4 regions of the Parabacteroides johnsonii DSM 18315 genome follow, and region 4 is predicted to be linked to each of the others. Evidence: riboswitches for the same ligand, from Rfam matches in the RefSeq annotation. Region 4 holds a riboswitch; each other region holds the start of a gene.
The links. A riboswitch is a leader RNA that binds a small molecule or an ion and turns the genes downstream of it on or off. The one in region 4 is predicted to bind cobalamin.

Region 1: linked by a shared signal. The riboswitch ahead of NQ564_RS05765 (ABC transporter substrate-binding protein) and the one ahead of NQ564_RS07270 (TonB-dependent receptor plug domain-containing protein) in region 4 are both predicted to bind cobalamin.
Region 2: linked by a shared signal. The riboswitch ahead of NQ564_RS17340 (hypothetical protein) and the one ahead of NQ564_RS07270 (TonB-dependent receptor plug domain-containing protein) in region 4 are both predicted to bind cobalamin.
Region 3: linked by a shared signal. The riboswitch ahead of NQ564_RS11850 (porin family protein) and the one ahead of NQ564_RS07270 (TonB-dependent receptor plug domain-containing protein) in region 4 are both predicted to bind cobalamin.

Annotation. Positions count from the first base shown of each region.
Region 1 is NZ_CP102285.1:1,400,648-1,404,864, forward strand. Features, by position in the region: gene NQ564_RS05750 (glutamine synthetase) at 1-85, shown strand, start outside; gene NQ564_RS05755 (precorrin-2 C(20)-methyltransferase) at 100-798, opposite strand; gene NQ564_RS05760 (hypothetical protein) at 1,132-1,491, shown strand; cobalamin riboswitch at 1,533-1,734, shown strand; gene NQ564_RS05765 (ABC transporter substrate-binding protein) at 1,791-2,951, shown strand; gene NQ564_RS05770 (FecCD family ABC transporter permease) at 2,961-3,998, shown strand; gene NQ564_RS05775 (ABC transporter ATP-binding protein) at 3,998-4,217, shown strand, end outside.
Region 2 is NZ_CP102285.1:4,243,157-4,247,373, reverse strand. Features, by position in the region: gene NQ564_RS17345 (putative transporter) at 1-1,643, opposite strand, end outside; gene NQ564_RS17340 (hypothetical protein) at 1,650-1,859, opposite strand; cobalamin riboswitch at 1,921-2,126, opposite strand; gene NQ564_RS17335 (anaerobic ribonucleoside triphosphate reductase) at 2,417-4,217, shown strand, end outside.
Region 3 is NZ_CP102285.1:2,871,101-2,875,317, forward strand. Features, by position in the region: gene priA (replication restart helicase PriA) at 1-1,477, opposite strand, end outside; gene NQ564_RS11850 (porin family protein) at 1,594-2,181, opposite strand; cobalamin riboswitch at 2,446-2,642, opposite strand; gene murQ (N-acetylmuramic acid 6-phosphate etherase) at 2,874-3,689, opposite strand; gene NQ564_RS11860 (lactonase family protein) at 3,735-4,217, opposite strand, start outside.
Region 4 is NZ_CP102285.1:1,747,858-1,752,074, reverse strand. Features, by position in the region: gene NQ564_RS07275 (sirohydrochlorin cobaltochelatase) at 1-679, opposite strand, end outside; gene NQ564_RS07270 (TonB-dependent receptor plug domain-containing protein) at 702-2,762, opposite strand; cobalamin riboswitch at 2,817-3,020, opposite strand; gene aspT (aspartate-alanine antiporter) at 3,141-4,217, shown strand, end outside.

The DNA of each region.
Region 1 (4,217 bases), 350 kb from region 4:
AGCAGTCATATATCATAATTCGGTCCTGCCTTATATCGAGATGCTTCGTTTCCATATAGACAGCCTGAATGCGATAATAGCATAGTTTAGATAGATATACTATTGGATGATCATCAGGGAAAAGTATGGGAATATTTTTCCCTGAATTTGTTTCCGGTCGGAAGTATAGAACTCTTTCCCGGTCCCGACATTCTCAAAATAGTGGAAGTTCGCTTCCGGATGCAACTGGATGCAGGTATGGACAGCCTCCACGCATTGGGACAGCTTCATGATGACGATCACATAGCCGGCCTTGATTTTTTCCGACAATTCTTCCGCTGTCAGCGTTCCGGGTATGACGATGATCTGTTCTTCCTGTTTGACGATATGCAAGCCGGCTAAGGCTCCTGCCGCAATGAAGGCTGGGATTCCGGCGGTTCGTTCTACTTCGATGCGGTTCTCCCTGAATTTGTCGTATATATATTGTATGGAAGAGTAGAACCCGGCATCGCCTTCCGCCACAATGACCACCTTTTTCCCTTCGTCCCAAGCGGATGCTGCCTCTTCATACAAGGCATCGTAGACTTTCCAGGCTTCGGTGCGGTTTTTACTCATCGGAAGCGTGAAGAGCCGGATCGCGGATTCGCCGATTCCCAATTCTTCAATAATACGGGCCGCACGGGAGAGGAGTTGCCCGTTTTTGTTCATGGTGGCGGGACAATAGATGATCTCGGCCTGTCGGAGCTTTTTCAAGCCTTTCAGGGTGATCAGTTCGGGGTCTCCCGGACCGAGCGATACGAAGCAGATGGGGTACGACATATGCGTTTGATTTATTTGATGTGCAAAAGTGAGGAGAATTGAGGAACTTTCCAAATCGGCATTCCACAATTGTGGGGATAATTTCTACATATCCTGTTCCACAATCTTTTTTAGTTTCATTCTGTCTCAAAGTATGAAACTAAAGTTTCTGCCGCATGAAACTAAAGTTTCCCCGGATGAAACAAAAGTTTCAACCTGATGGAACTCTTGAAACTTTTAAAAGCAGTGAAGAATGTTTCAGAAGGAGAATACCGTTTTATGTTCTTTGGCATATAATTTGTATTTAATGGGGCGATTAGAAAAAGGTAAATAGATTGTTTAAAATTTTAGGTTATGAAGAAGTTAGTATTGATGATGGTTATGGTGGTTTCGTGTGTCTGTATGTCTCAAAACGGTTATGCGCAGGCAGGGCAGGACGAGAATATGGATATCGATATGTTGAGTATGAAAAATTTCTATGCGGTCGATATCGTCGATGTGGATCTTGCCACACAGGAAGCGATTTACAACGCTTATGAAAATTGCCTGATCAAAGAGGTGTACAAGTCGAATGGTGGCGGCAGCCCTATCCAGTATAAGGTCTCTCTCGAGACGACTGATCAGCGGAATCTGGTTGTCGCTTTCGACGAAAGCGGCCATGTGCTGAAAGTCATGCCGGAAGACGAATATCTGGCGGCTCGTAAGAAAAACTGATTTGTCTGCCACTTTTCTCTTGAAAGAAAAGTAATATTATTATATTTGCCCTTTGAAACAGGTTTCCCTGTCCTCCTTACAGGACAGGGATGAAAAGGGAACCGGGTGGGAATCCCGGACAGACCACGCTGCTGTGAAACTTCGGTAACATACCGGCAATACTCAATGCCACTGATCGGGGGATCGGGAAGGTGTCCGGGGATGGAAGTAAGTCAGAAGACCTGCCGTTTCGGTTTAGAAGAGTCTCGTCCTCGTGGGGTGGACAACGCTCGCCTGGTTATAATAAAATAATATTGAATATGAAAAAATGCCTGGCAGGGTGCTGCCTGCTTATGTCGTTGTGTGTCGCATCCTCGTGTACGACCAAAAACAATCAACGGACCGACAAGGTGGAAACGACGGAAAAAAGCGCGTTTTCCGGTGTCCATATTGTACCGGAGTATGCCCGTGGTTTCGAATTATCCTATCGGGACGGGTATGTCTTGCTGGATATCCAGGACCCGCAGAATGAGGAAAGTACGACTTTCCATTATGCGCTTGTCAGGAGAGGAACGAAACCGGCCGGCATCCCCGAATCGTATACTGTGATCGAGACACCCATCAGAAGTGTTATCTGTATGACATCTTTGCAGTTGTCCAATTTTATCAAGATGGGCGAACTGGACAAGGTCGTAGGGGTGACCAGTACCCGGCATCTGTTCAATAGAGAGATGAACGAACGTCTCAAGAGCGGGAAGACCGCCAAAATCGGTATAGAAGGGAATTTCGACAACGAGGTGATCATGAGTATGAACCCCGACCTGATCCTTGTTTCGCCTTTTAAACGGGGCGGATATGAGACCTTGAAGGATGTCGGTATCCCATTGATCCCGCATTTAGGCTATAAGGAGATGACGCCGTTGGGACAGGCGGAATGGGTGAAGTTCGTCGGTCTGTTGGTGGGACAGGAGCAAAAGGCAAACGAGACATTCGACGCCATCGCGGCCCGTTACAATGAATTGAAGGAGCTGACGGCGGAAGGAAAAGTGAAGAAACGTCCGGTCGTGTTGAGCGGCGAGATGCGGGGCGGTAACTGGTATGCCGTAGGAGGGGAGAGCTTTCTCGCCCAGCTTTTCAAGGACGCCGGTGCCGACTATTTCCTCAAAGACGATAAACGTTCGGGAGGTGTGACGCTCGATTTCGAAACTGTCTACAACCAGGGTGACGAAGCCGATTACTGGCGCATTGTGAACAGCTATCCGGGTACGTTCAGCTATGAGGCATTGAAGGAGCAGGACCCGCGTTATGCCGATTTCCGTGCCTTCAAAGAGAAAGGGATCATCTATTGCAACATGAAAGATACGCCTTTTTACGAAAGTATGCCGACCGAGCCGGAAGTCGTACTGGCCGACCTGCTGCATATATTCCATCCGGACTTGCTGCCCGATCATACGCCTGTTTATTATGCCCGACTCAAATAAGCTGCACGAATGAGACATTCCACTACTTTTCTTATGTTGCTCATCGTAGCGTCTATCCTGGTCCTGATGTTCCTGAATTTGGTGTTAGGATCGGTGTCTATCCCGTTGAAGTCTGTCTGGAACATTATTTGCGGACTTGGAGACGAGCCGGTGACTTGGCAGAATATCGTCTGGAAATCACGTCTTCCGCAGGCATTGACTGCTTTGGTGGCGGGAGCGGGCTTGGCGATAAGCGGCTTGCAGATGCAGACTGTTTTCCGGAATCCGCTGGCGGGGCCTTCCGTGTTGGGGATCAGTTCCGGTGCGAGTATGGGCGTGGCCTTCGTGGTGTTGTTGAGCGGTAGCCTCGGAGGAGTTGCGCTTAGCAAATTAGGGTTTATGGGAGAAATTGCGCTTTCGATTGCGGCTGTGATCGGTTCGCTGTCGGTGATGGCGTTGATCGTATATGTGTCGCAGAAGGTGAAAGGGAACGTGACGCTACTGATCATCGGTGTGATGATCGGCTACGTGGCGAATGCGGTGATCGGCGTGCTAAAGTTCTTCAGCGTGGAGGAGGATATTCGCGCCTATGTGATCTGGGGGTTAGGCAGCTTCTCACGTGTTTCCGGCAACCAGATGATGCTGTTTGTTGCGATCATGGCGATTCTGATCCCTTTGTCGTTCCTGTTGATCAAGACGTTGAACCTGATGCTGCTTGGCGACGGCTATGCCCGTAACTTGGGATTGAACATCAAGCGGGCACGTCTTTTGGTGATCACCTCGGCAGGAGTGCTGACGGCGATCGTGACGGCCTATTGCGGACCGGTCATCTTTCTTGGCCTGGCCGTTCCGCACCTGTGCCGGGCCATTTTTCAAACCTCCGACCACCGGGTCCTGATGCCTGCCGTCTTGTTTGCCGGTGCCGCATTGGCGCTCGCCTGTAACCTGATTGCCCGGATGCCCGGCTTCGAAGGGGCTTTGCCGGTCAACTCGGTGACTGCCTTGGTCGGTGCTCCTGTAGTGGCCTCCGTACTATTCCGCAAACGTAAGAACGAACTGAACGAATGATGAAACAAGATACGATCCATATACATGATCTCTCTATCGGTTACCGGACAAAGAACGATACTAAGTTGGTGGCAAGCCATATACAAGCCCGGATTTATAGCGGAGAATTAACCTGCCTGTTAGGGGAGAACGGAGTCGGGAAGTCGACGCTCTTACGCACGTTGTCGGCTTTCCAGCCGAAGTTGGGAGGTGAGATCGCCGTCTTGGGACGTGATGTGG
Region 2 (4,217 bases), 2.3 Mb from region 4:
GTCAGTACCCGCAGGAACATCGTCAAGGGATAGACCGTCGCATAGCTGACAGCCGGAGCATCGTTTCCCGCCGTTGCATTCGCATAGGCCAGCGCAGGCGGATCGGTCATACTTCCGGCAAGCAAGCCGATCAACATAAAATAATTCAGTTTGCAGTAATAGCGCCCGATCAACCCGATGACCAGCAACGGCAGCATCGTGATGATAAAACCATAGCCGATCCAAATAAACCCACCTCTATTCACGATCGTATCGATAAATCCGCCTCCCGCATTCAGTCCGACGCAGGCGAGGAACATCGTGATCCCGATCTCGCGCAACATCAGGTTGGCGCTTTGCGTCGTATAGGTCACAAGTCGGTAACGATAGCCGAAACGGCTGATCAGGATCGCCACAATCAACGGCCCGCCTGCCAATCCCAGCTTGATCGGCTGCGGAATTCCCGGAACTGAAAACGGTATACTTCCCAAGACGATTCCCAATGCAATCCCGACAAAGATGGTAATCAGGTTCGGCTCGTTCAGCCGCTTCATGGAATTACCCAAAATAGCACTCACCTTGTCGACTGCTAATTCGCTTCCGACAACCGTCACCCGGTCGCCCACCTGCAACTGCAATCCCTGTGTCGCCACCAATTCAAGACCGGCACGGTTGACACGCGTCACATTGATACCATGCAAGTGACGCAGTTGCAAATCCCCTAACCGGCGGCCTGTCAGTTCCGGCTTTGTCACCAAGATACGGCGGCTGATGAACTGGCTCTCCGCCGGAATCCACTGCTTCCGGTCCATCTGGATTTCTTCCCCGATAAATGTTTTAATCGTTTCCACATCATGCTCGGTCGTGATGACGAAGATTTTATCGTCTTCCTGCAAAACGGTGTTTCCAGTTACAATTTCGACCTTATTAGTCGCTTTGCGCCATATACGCGAGATGACAAATTCGCGATGCTCCAGCAAAGCGGCCAACTCGATCACCTTTCTCTTAAACACTGCCGGATTCTTAACGATCAACGAGACAGGGATGGCTTCCGCATGCGTATCATTCTCCGCCTCCAGCTTCTTCGCTTCATCATCGAAACTGACATGGAACACATACCGGATAAACAGCATCGCCAGAATGATCCCGATTACGCCTAACGGATAGGCAACGGCATAACCCAGCGCAATGCTCTCGTCCCCACTTCCCGTCATATCCGTATAAGCCTGCTGAGCAGCACCGAGCCCCGGCGTATTAGTGACCGCTCCGGACAAGATCCCGACGATGGCCGGGATCGGTATGTTCGCCACGAAGTGTATCACCAAAGCCGTGGCCACACCTAAGAAGACAATACCGCAAGCCAGCCCGTTCAGCGTCATTCCCCCTCTCTTGAACGAAGAGAAAAATCCTGGACCGACCTGCATACCTACCGAATAAACAAATAAGATCAATCCAAATTCCTGAAAGAAATGAATAACGGCAGGATGGATATAAAAACCGAAATGTCCGAGCATGATCCCGACAAAGAGTACCCACGTAACCCCCAACGAGATTCCGAAGACCTTGATTTTACCTAACTGGATACCGGCTGCAACCGTAAATGCGAGCAACAGAAGGGAATGTCCTATCCCTTCGCCCCACAGTAGTTCTTTAATCCATTCCATGATACCCTATCGATCTTTACGGTAAACCGGAGAAACGTCGAAAGCATAGAACGTGTCCCGAATATGCCCGATACATTCCGGACAAAGGCAATTCTTATAATAGACCCTGATAAAGGTTTTCTGATACTGGTCCAAGCCAGTAGCTGCAAAGTCGCCCGACAATAAATCGATGTTGCCGACAAACTTTGTGCCACAACGCGAGCAAAGCTTTTCCATCTTTTTACTATTTATGAAATTAGAAACTTTTTCGAACCATTCTCCTAACCCACGAGGAAAGAATAGCCTTTAATGAACGGCAGGTCTTCTGACTGACTCCCATCCTAAAGCCTTCCCGGTTTATAACCATAAGCCAGTGGCAAAAGTAGTTTCAGGATGTTGAAACGGAGCTTCACAGCAGCGGGACTGTCCGGGATTTTCACCCGATTCCCTTTTAATCCGTATCATCCGATTTGATCATACGGAACCGATTCGAAAGCAAAATTAGACAAAAAAAGTATAGTGTGTATCTCTTTTCCAAATTATTTTTTCCACATTAACACTTTCTTCAGGAGTTTTCCACATTATACACAAAGAGTTAAGAAGGTGTACACTTTTGGGAAATTTTAAAACAAACTAAACTTTAAAAGTTTTCCAATTCATCAAAATAAATAACTATAAATAAATAGATTGACATATTTTAACTACACAAAAGTTTTCCAAAAAGGTTTACCATATTGTTATACTATATACTTTTGCAGGCATAAAAACATACAAATTTCAATAATAGATTTATCATGATTCAGACAGTTATCAAACGTGACGGACGTATCGTCGGATTCAACGAAGAGAAGATAGCAACAGCTATCCGTAAAGCGATGTTGCACACTGAAAACGGAGAAGACCGGGAGTTGGTCCGCCAGATCACCGATCATATTTCTTTCAAAGGCGACACACAGATGACTGTCGAAGCCATCCAGGATGCTGTCGAGTTGGAGTTGATGAACAGTAGCCGTAAGGACGTTGCACAGAAATACATTGCGTACCGCAATCAGCGTAGCATCGCCCGCAAAGCCAAAACGCGCGATATGTTCCTGGAGATCATCAATATCAAATCCAACGACATCACCCGCGAGAATGCCAATATGAATGCCGACACGCCTGCCGGCATGATGATGAAGTTCTCCAGCGAAACGACCAAGCCGTTCGTCGACGACTACCTGTTGAGCGAAGAGGTCAAGGAGGCGGTGGAAAACAACTATCTACATATCCATGATAAAGACTATTATCCGACCAAGAGCCTCACGTGCGTACAGCATCCGTTGGACCGCATCCTGAAATACGGATTTTCAGCCGGACATGGAGAATCACGCCCGGCAAAGCGCATCGAAACAGCCAGTATCTTAGGCTGCATCTCACTCGAGACAGCCCAGAACGAAATGCATGGTGGCCAGGCAATCCCGGCATTCGATTTCTATCTGGCTCCTTACGTGCGCAATAGTTTCATCGAGGAAATCAAGAACCTGGAAGAACTGAACGGGCAGGACTATTCACATCTCTATCAGCGGGAATTGGACGACTATATAAATCGTCCGCTCGAAGGATTAAGCGGCGATGAACGTATCATCCAACATGCCGTCAACAAGACTGTCAGCCGCGTACATCAGTCAATGGAAGCCTTTATTCATAATATGAACACCATCCATTCCCGTGGTGGTAACCAGGTGGTATTCAGTTCTATTAATTACGGAACGGACACTTCGGCCGAAGGACGCTGTATCATCCGTGAGATACTGAAAAGCACATATCGCGGGGTCGGCAACGGTGAGACGGCCATCTTCCCGATCCAGATATGGAAAAAGAAACGCGGAGTGAGCTATCTGCCGGAAGACCGCAACTACGATCTTTACCAGCTTGCCTGTAAGGTGACGGCCCGCCGTTTCTTCCCGAACTTCCTCAACCTCGACGCAACATTCAACCAAAGCGAAGACTGGCGTGCAGACAACCCACAACGTTATATGCACGAGGTTGCAACCATGGGATGCCGCACACGTGTATTCGAGAATCGTTTCGGTCCGAAAACATCTATCGGGCGCGGTAACCTCTCTTTCTCGACGATCAATATCGTACGCCTCGCCATCGAATGCATGCACATAGAAAACAAGGAAGAACGAATCGCCCAGTTCTTTGCCAAACTCGACCATATGCTGGATATAACAGCCCGCCAGCTGCACGAGCGCATGGAATTCCAGAAAACGGCATATGCCAAACAGTTCCCGCTGTTGATGTCGTCTCTCTGGCTGGGTAGCGAGAAACTGAAGCCGAACGACACGATCGCACCCGTTATCAATCAGGGAACATTGGGGATCGGCTTTATCGGCCTGGCGGAATGCCTGGTCGCCCTCACCGGCAAACACCACGGAGAAGATGCAGCATCGCAGGAGTTAGGGTTGAAAATCGTCAGCTACATCCGTAACCGGGCCAATCAGTTTTCGGAAGAATACCAGCATAATTACAGCGTACTGGCAACGCCAGCCGAAGGTTTGTCAGGTAAGTTTACCCGTCGTGACCACAAGAAATTCGGTTCGTTGCCCGGCA
Region 3 (4,217 bases), 1.1 Mb from region 4:
GCGTGTCTTTCATGATCTTCTTACGCCTCAACTCCTTGATATCGACCGTCAGTATTTCCGGCATCAGCCGGTCGCCATAACGGGTAGTCAGCTCCACCAAACCATATTTGCCGGTAGTGGCATTAAAATAGGAATCGATGGAAGGGGTGGCAGAGCCCAACAATGTTTTCGCCCCATGCATAGCGGCCAGTACCAACGCTGCATTACGGGCATGATAACGCGGTGCCGGGTCCTGCTGCTTGTAAGTGTTCTCATGTTCCTCGTCTATAATAATCAAACCTAAATCCTTGAACGGCAAAAACAAGGAAGAGCGGACGCCTAATACCAGCATCGGCTCGCCCGTATGCAACAGCCGGTTCCAGACTTCCACCCGTTCGTTATCAGAGAACTTGGAATGATAGACCAACAACTTATCACCAAACAACTTGGCAAGCCGTTCTGTGATCTGGGTCGTGATGGCGATTTCAGGCAGCATATACAAAACCTGGCGTCCCATCTTCAACACCTCGTCGATCAGCCGCATATAGACTTCCGTCTTTCCACTGGAAGTAACGCCATGCAACAGGCAGACTTCTTTCTCCCGGAAGACATCATGTATCTCCCCGTAAGCCTTCTCCTGCGCCGCACTTAAAGGGGTAAGGGGTTGCAAACGGCAAACCGGAACCTGCAACCTTCCTACCTCCTTCTCATAACTTTCCAGCACACCTCGCTTCAGCACACCATCCAATATGGCCGGAGAACAACCGCTGCTCTCCAACAATTCCTTCTTCGACAATTCGCGTACCAGTGCCGGATTAAGCGCATGGCTGAGTTCCAAGAAACAGATCAGCAAGTGTTCCTGCTTCTTCGCCCGTTTGAAGTCCGCAAACACAGCCTGTAATTTTTCTTCCTCCTTATACGCCTCGGCAAGACGGATAAAGGTCTGCATCTTCGGCACAAAGCCCCGTTTCAGCTCCTCACTCACCTCAACTGCCCCCTTAGCCATCAGGGAGGCGACCACAGGCACGACATTCCGTAGTCCGGTTTTCTTTTCCAGTTCGGAAACCGTCAGTTTCAAGACGCCGGAAAAAGCATCCAGCACAGCTTGTTCATTCGGCCGCAGAGGGCCGTCGGCTTCGAACTCTTCATTATAGGTTACAGCCGTTTCACTCTCCAATTTCAGGCCGGAAGGCAAAGCCGCCTTATAGACATCTCCTAATTTACACAAATAATAGGAGGCGATCCATTTCCAGAAACGAAGTTGCGGACGACGGAGCACAGGCGTAGCGTCCAGCAAGGCGTAAATCTCCTTCGTCTCGTACTGGCTATCGGGCACACGCTCGTGCACATCCATGACGATAGCCGTATAATAGCGCTTCTTTCCAAAATGGACGATCACCCGGCAACCGGGTATTACCGTCTGTTCCAGATCGGGCGGTATGCTATAAGTATAGCTGTTCTCCAACGGAAGCGGGAGTATAACGTCTGCGTACTTCATTCTTATCCTTCTTTATACGAACCCATGTTCATAGCGATGCCAAAAGTAACAAAAAAGGCCGGACTGCTAAAGCCCGGCCTCTGTTTATCTGATCGCAAATCTTCTTTATTCCCTTTTTAAAACAGGATAGCAGCCGTAATCGACCAGCCTCGGTTCTTACCGTTTAATTCAAACTTTGATGCGCTATAATCATCCGTCAAGCCGAGGGCATAATTGAAACCGACCTGTAAATGTTTGATCAGTTCCACACCGGCACCCAAGTTCAAACCGGCATTGAAACTCTTTGCCTTCAACTGGTCTCCGACCGATCCCGGAATATCCCAGAACTTATCGCCGCCCACCCGGAAACCGACATACGGACCGGCTGACAGATACCCTTTGACAATAGGCAAACCGAATTTCCATTTCAGGTTAACCGGAACGTCTATATAGTCATTCTTAATATCTTTCTCGCTCTTCACGCCTATCCCTTTTTGCGAATACAGGATAGCCGCATCAAAACCGACTCCCATTACCGGGGCCATCACCTCCACCATCGGACCGATATTAAATCCGGTCACATTATCCTTTCCGACAATCTCTTTGTTGAAATGGACAGAGGATATATTCAAACCGCCTTTTATACCGAACTTAATCTGGGATTTCGCAGGTACGGCAATCAACGCCATCACAGCCAACAATATAAGCCCAACAATCTTCTTCATACTTTTTCTTTAATTAGTTAATACGAATTACAAATAAACGCACTTTTCCAATAATAAACAAATATCACCGCCTAAGTGTTGCTTCCCCCCGTAAAAGGAAAGCATGAATCGGAGGCGGAGCTCATCCCGCACACAGATTCATGCCTCTTTTCCTAATTATTATGGCAAAATAATTAAAAACAAGTAAACAGACTACGGGAAACGGGAATTAAGAAAGACAAAAGCCTACGGCTTCACTGTTCTCTTCCGGCCTTTCCTCGAAGCCGTCGAAAAATATGCGTTGCAGGTCTTCTGACTTACTTCCGGTATGAGCGCCTTCCCGACTCGCGTCAGTGGCATAAAAGAATTGCCCAATCCGTTTTGAAGCTTACAGCAGCGGGACTGTCCGGGATTTACACCCGATTCCCTTTTAATCCTTTTCCGCAGATGGCGAAGCAGGAACAATGCATGGGACAAATATAGCGATATTTTCCATATATTTCTCATATATTGTCCATCTTCTTACAGAAAAATACAGACGCGACAAGCATCCTTTCGGTTCCTGCTGCCAGTGCCACAAATATTACACTCCTGTGGCACAACTGTGCCATGCTGAGGAAACGGTTGTGCCATGCAAGGGAAACGGCTGTGCCATGCCGAGGAAACGAGTGTGCCATGCCGAGGGAACGAATGTTCCACCGGTAGAATTCTTCTTACTCCTTACGGTAGGCTTCGACAGCTGCTTGAACGGAGCCGTACATCAACAGCAGATGGCGGGATTGGTTATAGGGAAGGCTCAATTCTTCAGCGACCATGCGAGTTCCACGGTCGATAAGTTTCTGATTGGTGAGCTGCATATTGACCATCCGGTTTCCTTTAACCCTCCCCAATCGGATCATAACGGAAGTGGAAATCATATTCAGGATCATTTTCTGTCCCGTTCCGGATTTCATACGGGAACTGCCGGTGACGAACTCCGGTCCGACAATCATTTCGATTGAGACATCAGCCTCCATCGCCATCGGTGAATCAGGATTACTGGAAATGGAGGCGGTCAGAATGCCCTGTTCACGCGCTTTGCGAAGGGCACCGATCACATAGGGAGTCGTCCCGGAAGCAGCAATGCCGATCACGGTATCCTTCGTATTGACCTGATACTCCAACAATTCCTGCCAGCCTCGTTCCTCATCGTCTTCGGCATTCTCCACCGGATTCCGGAGGGCGGTATCGCCACCGGCTATCAAGCCGATAATCAGTGTGGGAGGCATCCCGAACGTCGGGGGGATTTCGGAAGCATCCAAAACCCCTAACCGTCCGCTGGTTCCGGCTCCCAGATAAAAGATTCGTCCGCCTTGCTGCATACGGGGAACGATCTGCAAAACCAATTCTTCTATTTTGGGTATGGTCCTTCGGACAGCCAACGCCACTTTCTGATCTTCCGTATTGATATCTTCGAGCAGCTCCCGGACGGACTTCCGTTCCAGGTCGTTATAGAGAGAATCCTGTTCTGTTATCTTGATGAATGACATAGCTTATTACAATTTGCAAGTGCAAAGCTACTAAAAATATCACATTCACCTGTTAGTGAATTTCAGGCAAACGGGCTTGCTTACCCGGATATCTTTTTCCGTATCTCTCAACAAGCCGCTTTGTTTGTCTATTTCGTAAACCTGCACAACATTACTGTCCCGACAGGCGCAAAGCAGAAACTTGCCGTTGGGAGTGATGACAAAATTACGCGGATGAACACCGGTCAGCTGATAGCCAACCTTTGTCAGTTGCCCGTTTGCCGGATCGATAGAGAAAATCGCGATACCATCACCTTTCAGACGGTTGGAAGCATACAGGAAACGGCCATCCGGTGTGATGTGTATATCGGCACTGCCGGAGGCATGCAACGTGTCGGCTTCTACAGACTGGACCGGAGTCAGATTGCCTTTGTCGTACTGCATGAAAACGACGCGGCCGGAAAGCTCGCCGATCAGGTAAGCCCATTTGCCGTTCGGATGGAAAACTGCATGACGCGGACCTTCTCCTGCCGGCAAACTGAAAGATGC
Region 4 (4,217 bases):
CGAATACGTTTTTGTTAGGAGACAATGCTTGCATGGCTTCTTCCACTTCGGCGTATTTGCTGTTGGCATTGTAGTTCTTGTCCGGGTTGCCGTGTCCCATCAACAGGAGCAAATGTTTTTTGTCGGCCAGGTTGCTCTTGTAATGATCGTATAAGGCGGCAGAAACAGCTTGCACATCGTCTTCATCGTAAACCAGACAGGTACCTTTTGTCACTTGGACATTCGGGTATTGTTCGATCATGAAGTCTTTCTTGACCGTTTTGTTCATTAAGTTCAGATACTCTTCGCCGGGAATGATGTGTAAAGATTGTACGGCTACTTTTTTATAACCGGCTTTACCAATTGCTTTTAACCAAAGATCCGGTTGATAACGCTCGATACCTGTTTCGGCGAAGACACGATTCACACAGGTGTAAGATGTAAAAGCCAGATAGATGTCTGCATCAGGAAATGCCGTTTCGAAATCTGCCAACGTCTGATCGTAGGTCTTGATAGATTCTTTGAAAGTACTTCCGAAAGTACATAGCAGAATGGCTGTCTCGTGCTTTTTGTTCTTTGTCACGAATTCTTCTGCCGGGTTGGCAGATGTTGCATTGTCGTCATCGTCGTCACAGGATGTGAACCCTACTGTGGCTGCAAGTAATAAGCCTGCCAGCCATAAATGTTTAAACTTCTTCATTTTTACTGATTTTTAAAAGTGATTATTTTTGTTTATTCTGAAATTTAACGTTCAGCGAGAGGTATAAAGTCCGTCCGGGACTGGTTGTCCCCCGGTTCTTGCCGAAAGGTGTGCGGTCGATATAATTGAATATATTATCGATGCCGGCATTCATCCCCAGGTTCCATTTCTTCGTTTTCAGCAGTGAGCTTCTTACATTCAGGCGCCAGAGCTGATAGGCTTTTCCATTTCCATCCGTGATGTAATAGCGTGTGGACTGGTATCTGCCGAAAAGGCTGACGCCGACATCTTTGTGTGTCCAGGCTATTTTCCAGTTGGCATTGTGGTAGGAAGTCGCGTTGATCGGCAGATATTTCATGTAGTTGGGATCGTTCTGGTCTTCCGTGTACTGGGCTTTTGCATCCGTATAACTGTAGCCTCCTCCGATAGCCAGTGACGGAAGCACCTGATAGTTGAAGGTGAAGTCGGCTCCGAATGAACGGGCTTTGGCGAGGTTGTTGTATTTCATCGTTTCTTCTACTTCCAGGAATTTGTCTTCTGACGAAGTCGGGACGACGGTCAGGGCGATCATGTTGTGTATCCGGTTATAGTACCCGGTCACGGTTGCCTGGAATTTCCCGTTGCTGTATTCTACGCTTGCCGAACCGTAGTTCGAACTTTGGGGCTTTAGGTTCTCGTTGCCGTAATAGGCTTTCAGCGGTCCCATGATAACGGTGATATAATTCTGATAAAGCTCTTTCAAGGTGGGGGCTTTGAAACCATACGAGTAAGTGGCACGCAGGTTGAAATCGCCAAGGCTGTACTTGGCTGATATTTTTGGGGTGAACTTTTGACCGAATTCTTTATGATGGACAAAACGATAACCGAGAGTCAGGTTTAGCCGGTTTGTTATCGACCATTCGTCTTGTGCATAAGAGGCTAAAGTATAGACAGATGCCTTCCCCTGTTTCAGGCGGTAAGGAGATTTCAGATAGTCGTGTTGGTGCTCGATTCCGGCACTTAAAATATGATTGTCTCCTAAATAGAATACCCCTTTGACATGGTTCAACCATCTGCGCTGCATGGTCTGTAATACGCGGTCGCCGGGGTAATTGACAACCCGCGTTCCGTCGGGATGGAAAAAGTTGGTCACTTCTTGGCCCGTATAATCGAAATAGTAGTTGTACTGTCCGAAAGAAGCATCGGCGGTCAGATAGCTCCGTTTGTCGTTCAGCCTATATTTTAAGCCTAAGGCGTAATCCTGGTTCCGGTAGAAATAGTCGTATAAATAATATTTCCAGGGACCGACAGGACGGAAAATCCATTTCTGGTAATAAGAGGCATCGGCCGACAAGCTGAGTCTGTCGCTCGCTTTATAAGTGAAATTCTGGGAAAGCGTGAAGTTGGTGGAGCGGCTCACTGTTTTGCTCACGCTTCCTTCTTGCAGATCGTGGTGATACCATTCTTGAGTCGTGTTTTGCCAACCTCCGGTATGTTTCATGCTTGCGGAAGTGGTGGAGTTCAGCTTTCCGTTGCTGAACCCTATTATTTCGCTCTGGAGCAGGTCGTCGTAATTGCCGACGCGTGTCGTGTTGGAGACACTGACTTTATCGCGGTTCTTTTTCGTGATGATGTTGATGACACCCGCGATAGCATCGCTTCCATACAAGGAAGAGGAGGCTCCTTTTACAATCTCGATGCGTTCGATGGTTGCCGGGTTGATGATACTCAGGTCGTTTTGTCCGCCGATGTCGCCGTTCATCCGTTTCCCGTTCACCATGATCAGGATATAGTCGTTCTTCAATCCGTTTAGCTGGATATTGCTACCCATGTCTCCCGGACTGAACGTGATGGAAGGGGAGAGGGCGCTCAGAATCTCGTCGAGGCTGCGTCCGTTGTATTGTTCCAACGCTTTCCCTGTGATCACTTCCGTCTGTACGGGAGCGTCTTTCAAATAATGTTCCGTTCCGGTACCTGTCACGACGACCTCGTCCAGGCGGATCTCTCTCAGATCATTCGTATCCGTGCGCAACACGGTTTGTGCGTGTGACGCGCAAAGAGAACAACCCGCAAGAAGGGCTGTCAGCCAACATTTCTTTTTCATGGAAAAAAGAGTTTTATTATGTATGTGTCAATAGCTTTCCTGGCCCCGGGAGAGTTATTATTGTCTTGCTTGGCAGGTTTCCTGACTTAGCCTTTTCGGAAAGCGGCCTTCCCATCCTTGCGGATAGTGGCATGGAGAATGCTTTCTTCTTTTTTTAATATGGCTTTACAGTAGCGGGCACTGTTCCGGATTTCCACCGGATTCCCTTTTATACAACTGTCGGATGGCAGTTATATCACCTAAGCGGAGGCAAAGATAGAGATTTATTTAGAAATGCCAACTATAAATTTAACTCTGCTTTCGTTTGGTTTAACACAACAACTCTTTCCTTTGTCGTGTTTCATTATCAATTTTATTAACGCCAAAAAAAATAGATATATGGAATGGTTTGCCAATTTGCTCCGGCATTACCCGGAGCTTGCCATCTTTCTCACGCTGGCTTTCGGCTTCTGGATCGGTAAATTCAAGATTAAAAAGTTCACGTTAGGGACGGTTACCAGCGTCTTGCTGGTCGGTGTGTTGATCGGGCAATTGCATATCGATATCGGGGCCCCGCTGAAATCGGTGTTTTTCCTGATGTTCTTGTTTGCCGTAGGGTATAGTGTCGGTCCGCAATTCTTCCGGGGATTGAAAAAGGAAGGATTGCCACAGGTCTTGTTTGCCGTCGTGATGTGCCTGTTCTGCCTGCTGGCCCCGTTTATGCTGGCAAAGATCATGGGCTATTCTGCCGGAGAGGCTGCCGGTCTGTTGGCTGGTTCGCAGACGATATCCGCTGTGCTCGGTGTGGCCGAAGATACGATTAACCAATTAGGAATACCGGCGGCAGATAAAACGGATATGATCAATGTCATGCCGGTAGCCTATGCCGTTTCTTATATTTTCGGTACGGCCGGTTCCGCCTGGATCATGAGCGATATCGCTCCTCGTCTGTTGGGCGGGATCGAATCGGTCAAGAAAGCCTGTCGCGAACTGGAAGCCAAAATGGGGGCGGATGACGAAAGCGAGCAACCCGGCTTCATGCCTGCCGCCCGTCCGATCACGTTTCGCGCCTACAAGATCAGCAACGACTGGTTCGGGGCGGGGAAGACCGTGAAAGAACTGGAAGATTATTTGGAAGGAGAAGGAAGACGCCTTTTCGTCGAACGGGTTCGTATCGATGGTGTGATCCGGGATGCGAAGGCCGATCAGATGCTTTTGAAAGGAAACGAAGTCGTGCTCAGTGGACGTCGTGAATTTGTGATCGGAGAGGAGGACTGGATCGGCGATGAAGTCAATGATATCGAGTTGTTAGACTTCCCGGCCGAAACGCTACCCGTATTGATCTCCCGCAAGAAATATGCAGGCATGACAGTTGCCAAACTGCGCAAACTGCCGGTCATGCACGGTGTCAGCATCAAGAGCATCAAACGTGCCGGCATCAACATACCGGTTTTGGCTGCCACGACGATCGATCCC